4 regions of the Vibrio sp. QJM3NY_27 genome follow, and region 2 is predicted to be linked to each of the others. Evidence: predicted binding sites of a transcription regulator. Region 2 holds the regulator's gene; each other region holds the start of a gene.

Region 1 (2,207 bases), 1.6 Mb from region 2:
CGTATCCGCTAGGTGGCTGATGCTACCTTCGGCAATTTCAACCAACGCTGCACTTTCAATCTGTTCAAAATCGAAGCCAGCCAGTTTAAGTTGAATCAACGCCACTTGTAGAGGTGGTAAGCTCGGGTTGAACGCTGCGTTTTCAGCGTAAGCACCGGTGAAAACCTCACCCGACGTCAATTGCAGTGAAACACCACTTAGGTTTTTGGTGTATGGAGCATGGCTGCGGTTTAGTGCTGCTAGCGCTTCTACAACAATAGGCGTTGTTTCTTCAGTCGTGTGCTTATGATCAAGCTTAGTCATTAGGCCAGTCGTCACACCTAAATCAGCAGGGCCGAATGAGTCTGGCAGGTATTCTTGCAGAGACATTTCATCACGTTGTGGCAGCTGAACCTTAAGCTCTTTCGCTGTGGTCAGTTCGTTCATGAATTGACGACAGTGACCACAAGGGCTGAAATTGATTGTGATATCAGAGATACCTTGTTCGCCTTTCATCCAAGCGTGGCTGATTGCAGATTGCTCGGCGTGTACTGTTTGGCCAAGTTGAGCACCAGCGATTTCAAGGTTTGCACCAAAATACAGAGTGCCAGACAAACCACGCACGATTGCACCAACATAAAAGTCAGATAGCGGAGCGTAAGAATAGGCTGCGGCAAAAGGAAGTAGCGCAATACGTAGCTCGTCATCCGCTAAACCACTTGCTTGCAGTAGGCTAGCAAATTGTTCTGGAGACAATGTCGCGTCAAAGTTGTCTGCTAATACGATGTCACTCAAAAGTGCTTTGATTGCTGTTGGAGCACTTTCCAGCGCCAGGGTAATACGACTGTTCATGTTGAATCCTTAATTGACCTTAGGCTTTAATTCTATGCAATGCTCAGGAATTTTCTGTGACTTTGATCACTACTGCGTTGTTGCTGTTACATTGGTTTGCATAATTAGAGTGAGGTCACAGATGAAATCGATTGCAAGAGTAAAAACTACCATTGATATCGCACTTATTGCTTGAAATTGAGTTTGGTTTGTCACGTATTGATGAATAAATGAGAGAAAAAAGCCCAAGCTATCACTGAAATAATCAGGTTATGCTTGGGCTTATTGATATCTGTAACGCTTAAAAGTCGCGAACCAGTGAGTTTAGTTATTTACCAACTCATCGATTAGAGCGCGTATAAACTGTAATCAAAGTGGTTAAGAATAGAACCAAACCACGAGCGAAAATATACTCGGTGCAATGATTGAGGTGATAACCCCACAAAGAACCAATGCCAACGAACTGAATGCAGCATCTTCCTGATTCTTTTCAGCACATGTCGCAGTACCTAAAGCGTGAGACACGGTACCCATGGTTAAACCACGCGCGATAGGGCTCTTAATACCAATGAGATTGTAGATTGGGTAAGCAAAGATTGCCCCAAATAGACCAACAATCAATACCAGTATTGCCGCAATCGCTGCTTCACCACCTAAATGGCTCGACACTTCCATAGCAATTGGCGTGGTGACTGACTTACCTAATAAACTCGCAATCAAAGTTAAGTCCGCTTTAAAAGCCACTGCGATTAATGCTGTCGTTGTCATCGACATAACACTACCTAGCGTGCAAGCAAAGGTGATGATGCGCCAGTTGGCTCTGATTTGAGGTAGCTGTTCGTAAAGCGGATAAGCAAGGGCAACAACCGCAGGCTGCAGCATGTAGGTAATCCAGGTGTTGTCTGCATAGTAAGTCTCAAATGGTACTTTGAAGAACGTGAGTATCGGAATGATGATACCAATGCTGATCAGCAGAGGATTACACAGCGGTGAGTTCACTTTTTGACTTACCCAGCGAGCAAACAGGAATACCACGATGGTGAGTAGAATCCACATGATCAGTTACCTCTCGAAAGCAAGCGGTCTAAAAACCATGATAAGGACACCAACACCAGCAACGTGCCACCAACGGCGCTCGCCATAATTGGCAATGCGTTCGCGATGAGCATGTCGAAGTGATCCATCAACCCAACACTGATCGGAACAAACAGTAAGATCATTAGGCGGATAATCAAGCTTGCACCGGGTTGTACCCAGTGCGAAGGAACAATACCAATCACCATGGCGGCAAACAGAATCAACATGCCAAAAATACTGCCTGGGATTGAGGTATCCAAAAAGTGCTGTAACGCGTTACCTGCTGTAAGTGCACCTATGATTAAGGTGAAGGAGATTAA
Region 2 (2,207 bases):
TGGCGATTACTTGTTTGAAAGCAAGAAACTAGTGGCTAAGCACTATGAGCACCCAGACCCAAACCAACCGAAAGTGTTCATTAGTGAGTTGAAGGTAGAAGAGTGTTCAAGTGACTTACAACAGATCGTTGCTAAGTTGGTTGAGCAAGTGGACGTAAGCAAGCTTCAAGGCCATGAGTTCTTGTTTGGTGGTCGCCTTTGGGATCTGAGTTTCGCGGATTTCCAAGTGCTAGCAAAAGAGAGTGAATACGCGTCTTGGCTAGCGGCTCATGGTTACGGTGCCAACCACTTTACGGTGAGTGTGAACCAGCTTAATGAGTTCGATGAAGTACAGACTGTGAATGACTATTTGAGTGATTCAGGTTTCACTATCAATGCATCTGGCGGTCAGGTTAAAGGCTCTCCAGAGGTCTTATTAGAGCAATCATCTACAATGGCAGACAAAGTGCCAGTTTCATTTGTTGAAGGCAATGAGGTGATTCCTGGTGGCTTCTACGAGTTCGCTAAGCGTTATGCGATGGCGAATGGTGAGATTTATACAGGATTTGTTGCAGCATCGGCTGACAAGATCTTTGAGAGCACCAACGGTTAAAGAAAGATACGAGCACGGGCTTTACCCTAAAGATGCGGGTACGCTTCGCTTTGAGAGTGTTTGCGCTTGGACGCGGGAGGTGCTCCATTCGCATCTCGCATCTGCTCTCTAGATCTTTAGAAAACAAAAAAGCCACCAAATTTGCATTTGGTGGCTTTCAAATTTTTGGCTCAGTTAATCGAGATTAACGAGTGCCGTATACCACGATAGTTTTACCGTGTGCAGAAATTAGGTTCTGCTCTTCTAGCATCTTCAAGATACGACCTACTGTCTCACGAGAACAACCAACAATCTGGCCAATCTCTTGACGAGTGATCTTGATTTGCATGCCGTCAGGGTGAGTCATTGCATCTGGCTGTTTCGCTAGGTTAAGTAGCGTTTGAGCGATACGACCTGTTACGTCAAGGAACGCTAAGTCACCAACCTTTTGGCTAGTTACTTGTAGACGGTTTGCCATTTGCGCTGAAAGGCGCATTAGGATATCTGGGTTCACTTGGATAAGTTGACGGAATTTCTTGAAAGAAATTTCAGCTACTTCACAAGGAGATTTTGCACGAACCCATGCAGTACGCTCTTGGTCTTCTTCGAAGAGGCCAAGTTCACCAATGAAGTCACCTTGGTTTAGGTAAGAAAGAATCATTTCCTTACCTTCTTCGTCTTTGATAAGAACTGCCACAGAACCTTTAACGATGTAGTACAAGGTTTCTGCCTTTTCACCAGCATGAATCAAAGTACTTTTTGAAGGGTACTTATGAATATGACAGTGTGAAAGGAACCACTCTAATGTTGGATCGGTTTGGGGTTTACCTAGAACCATAATATCTTACTTCCTCTGCAGGGTATGCTTGCCGCTTTCCGTATTTTAGCTAAGCCTGGATTGACTTGTAGGATAAGAGCACTCGTTGAGCGCTGCAAGCTATCTTGTGTTTCGTTTAAGAATAGTATCCTTTTTCAGGTACTATTTCTTGATTTTAATCGTGACCAAGCTACGATTTTTTACGCAAAATTGTGCACATGATCACGGTATGAAAAGTAATCAACCAGAATGGTGTCTTGTTAACCTATTTTTCCGGTTTCGATGAGCTGTTGTAGGATGGGCCTTACAATGAGCTCCATAGCAAAACTCATCTTGCCGCCTGGCACCACAAGCGTGTTGTGGCGTGACATAAATGAGCCATCTATCATAGCTAGAAGGTAGGGGAAATCGACGTTTTTGATGCCACGCAAACGTATAACCACGAAGCTTTCGTCTAAACTTGGAATCCCTTTAGCGTTCAGTGGATTCGATGTATCTACGGTTGGAACACGCTGAAAGTTGATGTGAGTACGCGAAAATTGTGGGGTGATGTAATTAAGGTAATCATCCATTGAGCGAACAATGGAATCCATTACTGCTTCGCGTGAGTGCCCACGATCGCGTGTGTCACGAACGAATTTTTGGATCCACTCAAGGTTGACGATTGGCACCATACCGATCAGCAAGTCGACGTGCTGTGAGACATTGATGTCGCCATCTACCACGCCACCATGAAGACCTTCGTAGAACATCACATCGGAATTTTCTGGGATCTCTTGCCATGGCGTAAAGGTGCCTGGCATTTGATTGTAAGGCACG
Region 3 (2,207 bases), on a different replicon from region 2:
AGGTTTTCTTGAAACTGAAGTTTTTTATTGGATCCAGACCACTTGTCAACGAAGGTTGACTGGCAGTCTTTACATCGATAACGCTGCCTGTCGCCACTGTAGCCGAAGGCATGGTAAAGATGTTTGTGGGTATGAACCGATAGGCCAAAGTTATCGCAATCATCATTGCGGCAAGCAGGAAGGCCATCGCTGTGAAGTTGTCGCAGGCGATGAAGTTCGCTTAACACTTCACGATTGTTAAGTAAGGGGGGGAAAGCTCCACATTCACGACAAACCATCGCTGGACGCTTAGGGTTCGCGTGTTGCAAAACATACCGTTTTGCATCGCTCAAGCCAAAGTTGTCACACGCCAATGTTTTACAAAAGTTGAGTTGCAAACCATCCGCATCTTTTGGCAGCTTGTCGTTAGACACGATCTCCCCCTCGGGATTATTTGAGCAGCCAAGTGTACTCGGCTGCGAGGTAACGCTTTTCAATGTATCTTTATCAAACTGTTAGATGTTGATTGCAGTCTCTAGAGCAACTTTCATCATGTCGTTGAAAGATTTTTGACGATCTTCAGAGCTTAATTTCTCGCCACGGATGATGTGGTCAGACACTGTTAGGATAGTTAGGGCTTTAGCACCAAGATCCGCAGCAACACCGTAGATACCAGCTGCTTCCATATCAACACCAAGGATGCCTAGCTTTTCCATTTTTTCGAAAAGGTCAGCTTCTGGAGTGTAGAAAAGGTCTGCAGAGAATACGTTACCAACTTTAACTGGAACTTCTTGTGCACGTGCTTGGTTTACAGCTTCTTCTAGAAGACCGAAATCAGCGATTGCAGCGAAGTCGTGATTGTTGAAACGAATGCGGTTTACTTTTGAGTCAGTAGAAGCACCCATACCGATAACAACGTCCATTAGTTTAACGTCGTCACGTACCGCACCACAGCTACCTACGCGAATAACGTTTTTCACGCCGTATTCAGCGATAAGCTCGTGTACGTAGATGCAGCATGATGGGATACCCATACCGTGGCCCATTACAGAAACTTTCTTACCTTTGTAAGTGCCTGTGTAACCAAACATGTTGCGAACGTCACAAACTTGCTTCACGTCATCAAGGAATGTTTCTGCAATGTATTTTGCGCGAAGCGGGTCGCCCGGCATAAGTACTGTTTCTGCGAAATCACCAGCTTGAGCATTAATATGAGGTGTAGCCATGGTCGTTCTCCAAAGTTTAAACGGTAATGATAGGAACAGGATTTAATCAATTACCGATTCTGTTGAATTGAATTCGTTTTGTTGAGGCAATATTAGCGAGTTAAAACGAGGCTCCATGAGACTTTAGTCACAAAATCGCTTTGCCATTATAGTTTTATTAATATTGATAACCAAATATGTTGAAAGCGTAAAGGCAATCGATTTTGTATGGGTAAATTGCACGATATTTAAAGATAAAGCTCGAAATATAAATCTGTTGCATATTGCCTTGGAGGCAACAATACGTTGTAGAGACGTTTGATCAGCGATAATCTAAACTTTGATAAAGAGACAAACCAAGGAATTGTATGTCGTATTGCGCTAACTCGACGCCTTCGCACTCGATGAAAACACAGTTACAGACGAAAACAAGGTTACATAAGCTAGCGTTGGTCGCTGTTAAATCCACATTGATTGCTGTTAAGTCCACATTGATTACGGCTAGAACGACTTTGTTTGCTGTGAGAACTGCTTTACTTGCTCGGGTAATCATTTTGCTTGCTGGCGTGATGACTTCGTCGTGGGTGTCTGCTGCAACTTTTGAGTTGCCACCAACAGAAAGCCGTATCGTGGGCAGAATACAGCAACACGAAGTTGCGGCGGGTGAAACCTTGGCGATCATTGCAAAGCAATACGATATTGGCTTTCTCTCTTTAATGGCGGCAAACAAAGGGGTCGATCCTTTTCTTCCTGCTGAAGGCTATGTGTTAAGCATTCCTAGCCGTTTAATTCTGCCGGATACTCCGAGAAAAGGCATTGTGATTAACCTTGCTGAGTTGAGGTTGTACTACTTTGAGCCTGAGAAAAATCAGGTGCATGTCTTCCCTGTCGGTATTGGTCGAGTAGGGCGTGATACTCCCGAGATGATCACTAAGATAAGCCAAAAACGTCCAAACCCGACTTGGACTCCTCCAAATTCAATCCGTAAAGAGTACTTAGAAAAAGGGGTTGAGTTGCCAAGAG
Region 4 (2,207 bases), 330 kb from region 2:
AGCTCGCTGGGTCGAATGTGATGACGCGAAGAAACTAGAAGAGTTCAAACGTAAGAACCAAGCTAACCTAGCGTTAGATGGTGGTGATAACCTGTCTTACATCGCACCTACAATGGTGAACTTGAACCTAGCTTCTGAACGTTTCCCTGACGTTCAGTTCCGAGCGACGCGCGAACACTAATTTCTCCGCGCTCTATTCGAGTTAAACAAAAACGTCTATTGTTCTGCAATAGGCGTTTTTTAATGCGTTTTATTTAAGGCTTAGAGGCTGAGGTTAGAGGCAATTATGTTCAGTTGGATAAAAGCTTGGATTAAGAAATACGATAAGTGGTGCGAGGAGCTTGGTTTAACACCTGAAAACAAGCGCAGTTGTGTTGCTTATCGTCGTGATCCCCAAGGGAAACAAACAGAGAGTAGGGAAGATGACACAGCAAATAAGTGACTTTCCGCTGTTTGATACTCATTGCCATGCGGATTTTGAGGCGTTTGAGCAAAATATTGTAATTGATCAGGGAGCTACACCTGATCAAAGTATTGATAGCTATCTTAAAGAAGCGAAACAAGCTCAAGTCGAGAAGATTCTTATTCCTTCTATTGGCCAAAGTAACTGGTCGAAGATCGATAAAATTGCTCAATCTTACCCTAATGTTTACTACGCCTTAGGTTTCCACCCTTACTTTTTAGAGCAAGCCAATGACGAGCAATTCTCACAGCTTCGCCAATTACTCTCATCAAAAAGCCGTCAATGCGTTGCGATAGGAGAGTGTGGTCTCGACTTTTTTGTCGATGTCGAGCGGGAGAAACAAGAACGCTTTTTCATCCAACAAATGGAGCTTGCGAAGGCATTTGAGCTGCCTTTGATCATCCATGAGAGGAAGTCTTATAACCGACTCATTGAACTATTAAAGCAGCACAAGTTCACTTTTGGTGGGTTGATTCACGGTTTTTCAGGGAGTGAACAGCAAGCTTTGGCGTGGATCAAGCTCGGTTTCTATATTGGTGTCGGTGGAACGATCACTTACCCCAGAGCACAAAAAACACGCACAACCATCGCAAAACTGCCTCTTGAATGCCTGGTATTAGAAACGGATGCACCGGATATGCCCATGTATGGAAACCAAGGAAATGTTAATCATTCCAAACATTTAGTTACGATCTTAAATGAACTATTTTTGCTTAGAAAAGAGCCAAAGCAATCGGTTGCAGCGCAAATTTGGCAAAATAGCCATCGCGCATTCGGTATATGTGAATAAAATCGAAGGTTTTTGTTTATCGTTTGCGTAAATTGCACTGAGCTTGTGATTTGGTTCACATTTGCGTGTGAATGGTACATGAATCTTGTACGAAAGTGTGAGGACGGCATTACTTTATTAGTGGTCGCATGAGTATAATTGCCTCCGCTTTATAGCCCCATTTTGTAACACGCCAATAAATAACTAATAAGGAAGTCATAAACTATGAGCCTGTTTATGAGCCTCGTCGGAATGGTTGCACTGATTGCAATCGCAGTACTACTATCCGACAACCGCAAAGCAATTAATATCAGAACAGTGGGTGGCGCTTTCGCTATCCAATTCGCACTTGGTGCATTCGTACTTTACATCCCTTGGGGTCGTGATCTACTTGCAGGTTTCTCTGCTGGTGTAGCAAACGTGATCGACTACGGTAAAGATGGTACTGGCTTCCTATTTGGTAGCCTTGTTAACTTTTCAGTTGACGGTATCGGTTTCATCTTTGCATTCCAAGTTCTACCAACACTAATCTTCTTCTCTGCTCTTATCTCTGTACTTTACTACATTGGTGCGATGCAAGTTGTAATCAAGGTTCTTGGTGGTGGTCTTCAGAAAGCTCTAGGTACTTCTCGCGCCGAGTCAATGTCTGCAGCAGCAAACATTTTCGTTGGTCAAACTGAAGCACCTTTAGTAGTTCGTCCATTTGTTCCTAAAATGACTAACTCTGAACTATTCGCAGTAATGTGTGGTGGTTTAGCATCTGTTGCTGGTGGTGTACTAGCGGGTTACGCATCTATGGGTGTTCCTCTAGAGTACCTTGTAGCAGCGTCATTCATGGCAGCACCTGGTGGTCTACTATTCGCTAAAATCATCAAGCCTGAAACTGATGAAGTTGACGAGAACCTAGGTTCAGACATCGACGGTGGCGACGACAAGCCTGCTAACGTTATCGATGCAGCTGCTGGCGGTGCGTCA

What was found. The regulator CRP, encoded in region 2, controls carbon source genes, mostly activating them, when cyclic AMP is high. The targets are predictions, from matches to a motif close to TGTGANNNNNNTCACA.
Region 1: the regulator CRP is predicted to act here: its motif matches at 936-951, upstream of cdd (cytidine deaminase).
Region 3: the regulator CRP is predicted to act here: its motif matches at 1,322-1,337, upstream of deoD (purine-nucleoside phosphorylase).
Region 4: the regulator CRP is predicted to act here: its motif matches at 1,298-1,313, upstream of AC3CIA_RS12725 (NupC/NupG family nucleoside CNT transporter).

Annotation. Positions count from the first base shown of each region.
Region 1 covers NZ_CM173511.1:1,553,521-1,555,727, forward strand. Annotated here, with positions in the region: gene cdd (cytidine deaminase) at 1-831, opposite strand, end outside; gene AC3CIA_RS07015 (LrgB family protein) at 1,189-1,866, opposite strand; gene AC3CIA_RS07020 (CidA/LrgA family protein) at 1,869-2,207, opposite strand, start outside.
Region 2 covers NZ_CM173511.1:3,202,111-3,204,317, reverse strand. Annotated here, with positions in the region: gene AC3CIA_RS14445 (DUF1338 domain-containing protein) at 1-592, shown strand, start outside; gene crp (cAMP-activated global transcriptional regulator CRP) at 777-1,409, opposite strand; gene AC3CIA_RS14435 (phosphoribulokinase) at 1,649-2,207, opposite strand, start outside.
Region 3 covers NZ_CM173512.1:987,375-989,581, forward strand. Annotated here, with positions in the region: gene AC3CIA_RS20115 (lactate dehydrogenase) at 1-413, opposite strand, end outside; gene deoD (purine-nucleoside phosphorylase) at 495-1,205, opposite strand; gene AC3CIA_RS20125 (L,D-transpeptidase family protein) at 1,553-2,207, shown strand, end outside.
Region 4 covers NZ_CM173511.1:2,867,910-2,870,116, reverse strand. Annotated here, with positions in the region: gene prfC (peptide chain release factor 3) at 1-181, shown strand, start outside; gene AC3CIA_RS12735 (DUF5363 family protein) at 287-442, shown strand; gene AC3CIA_RS12730 (TatD family hydrolase) at 372-1,253, shown strand; gene AC3CIA_RS12725 (NupC/NupG family nucleoside CNT transporter) at 1,458-2,207, shown strand, end outside.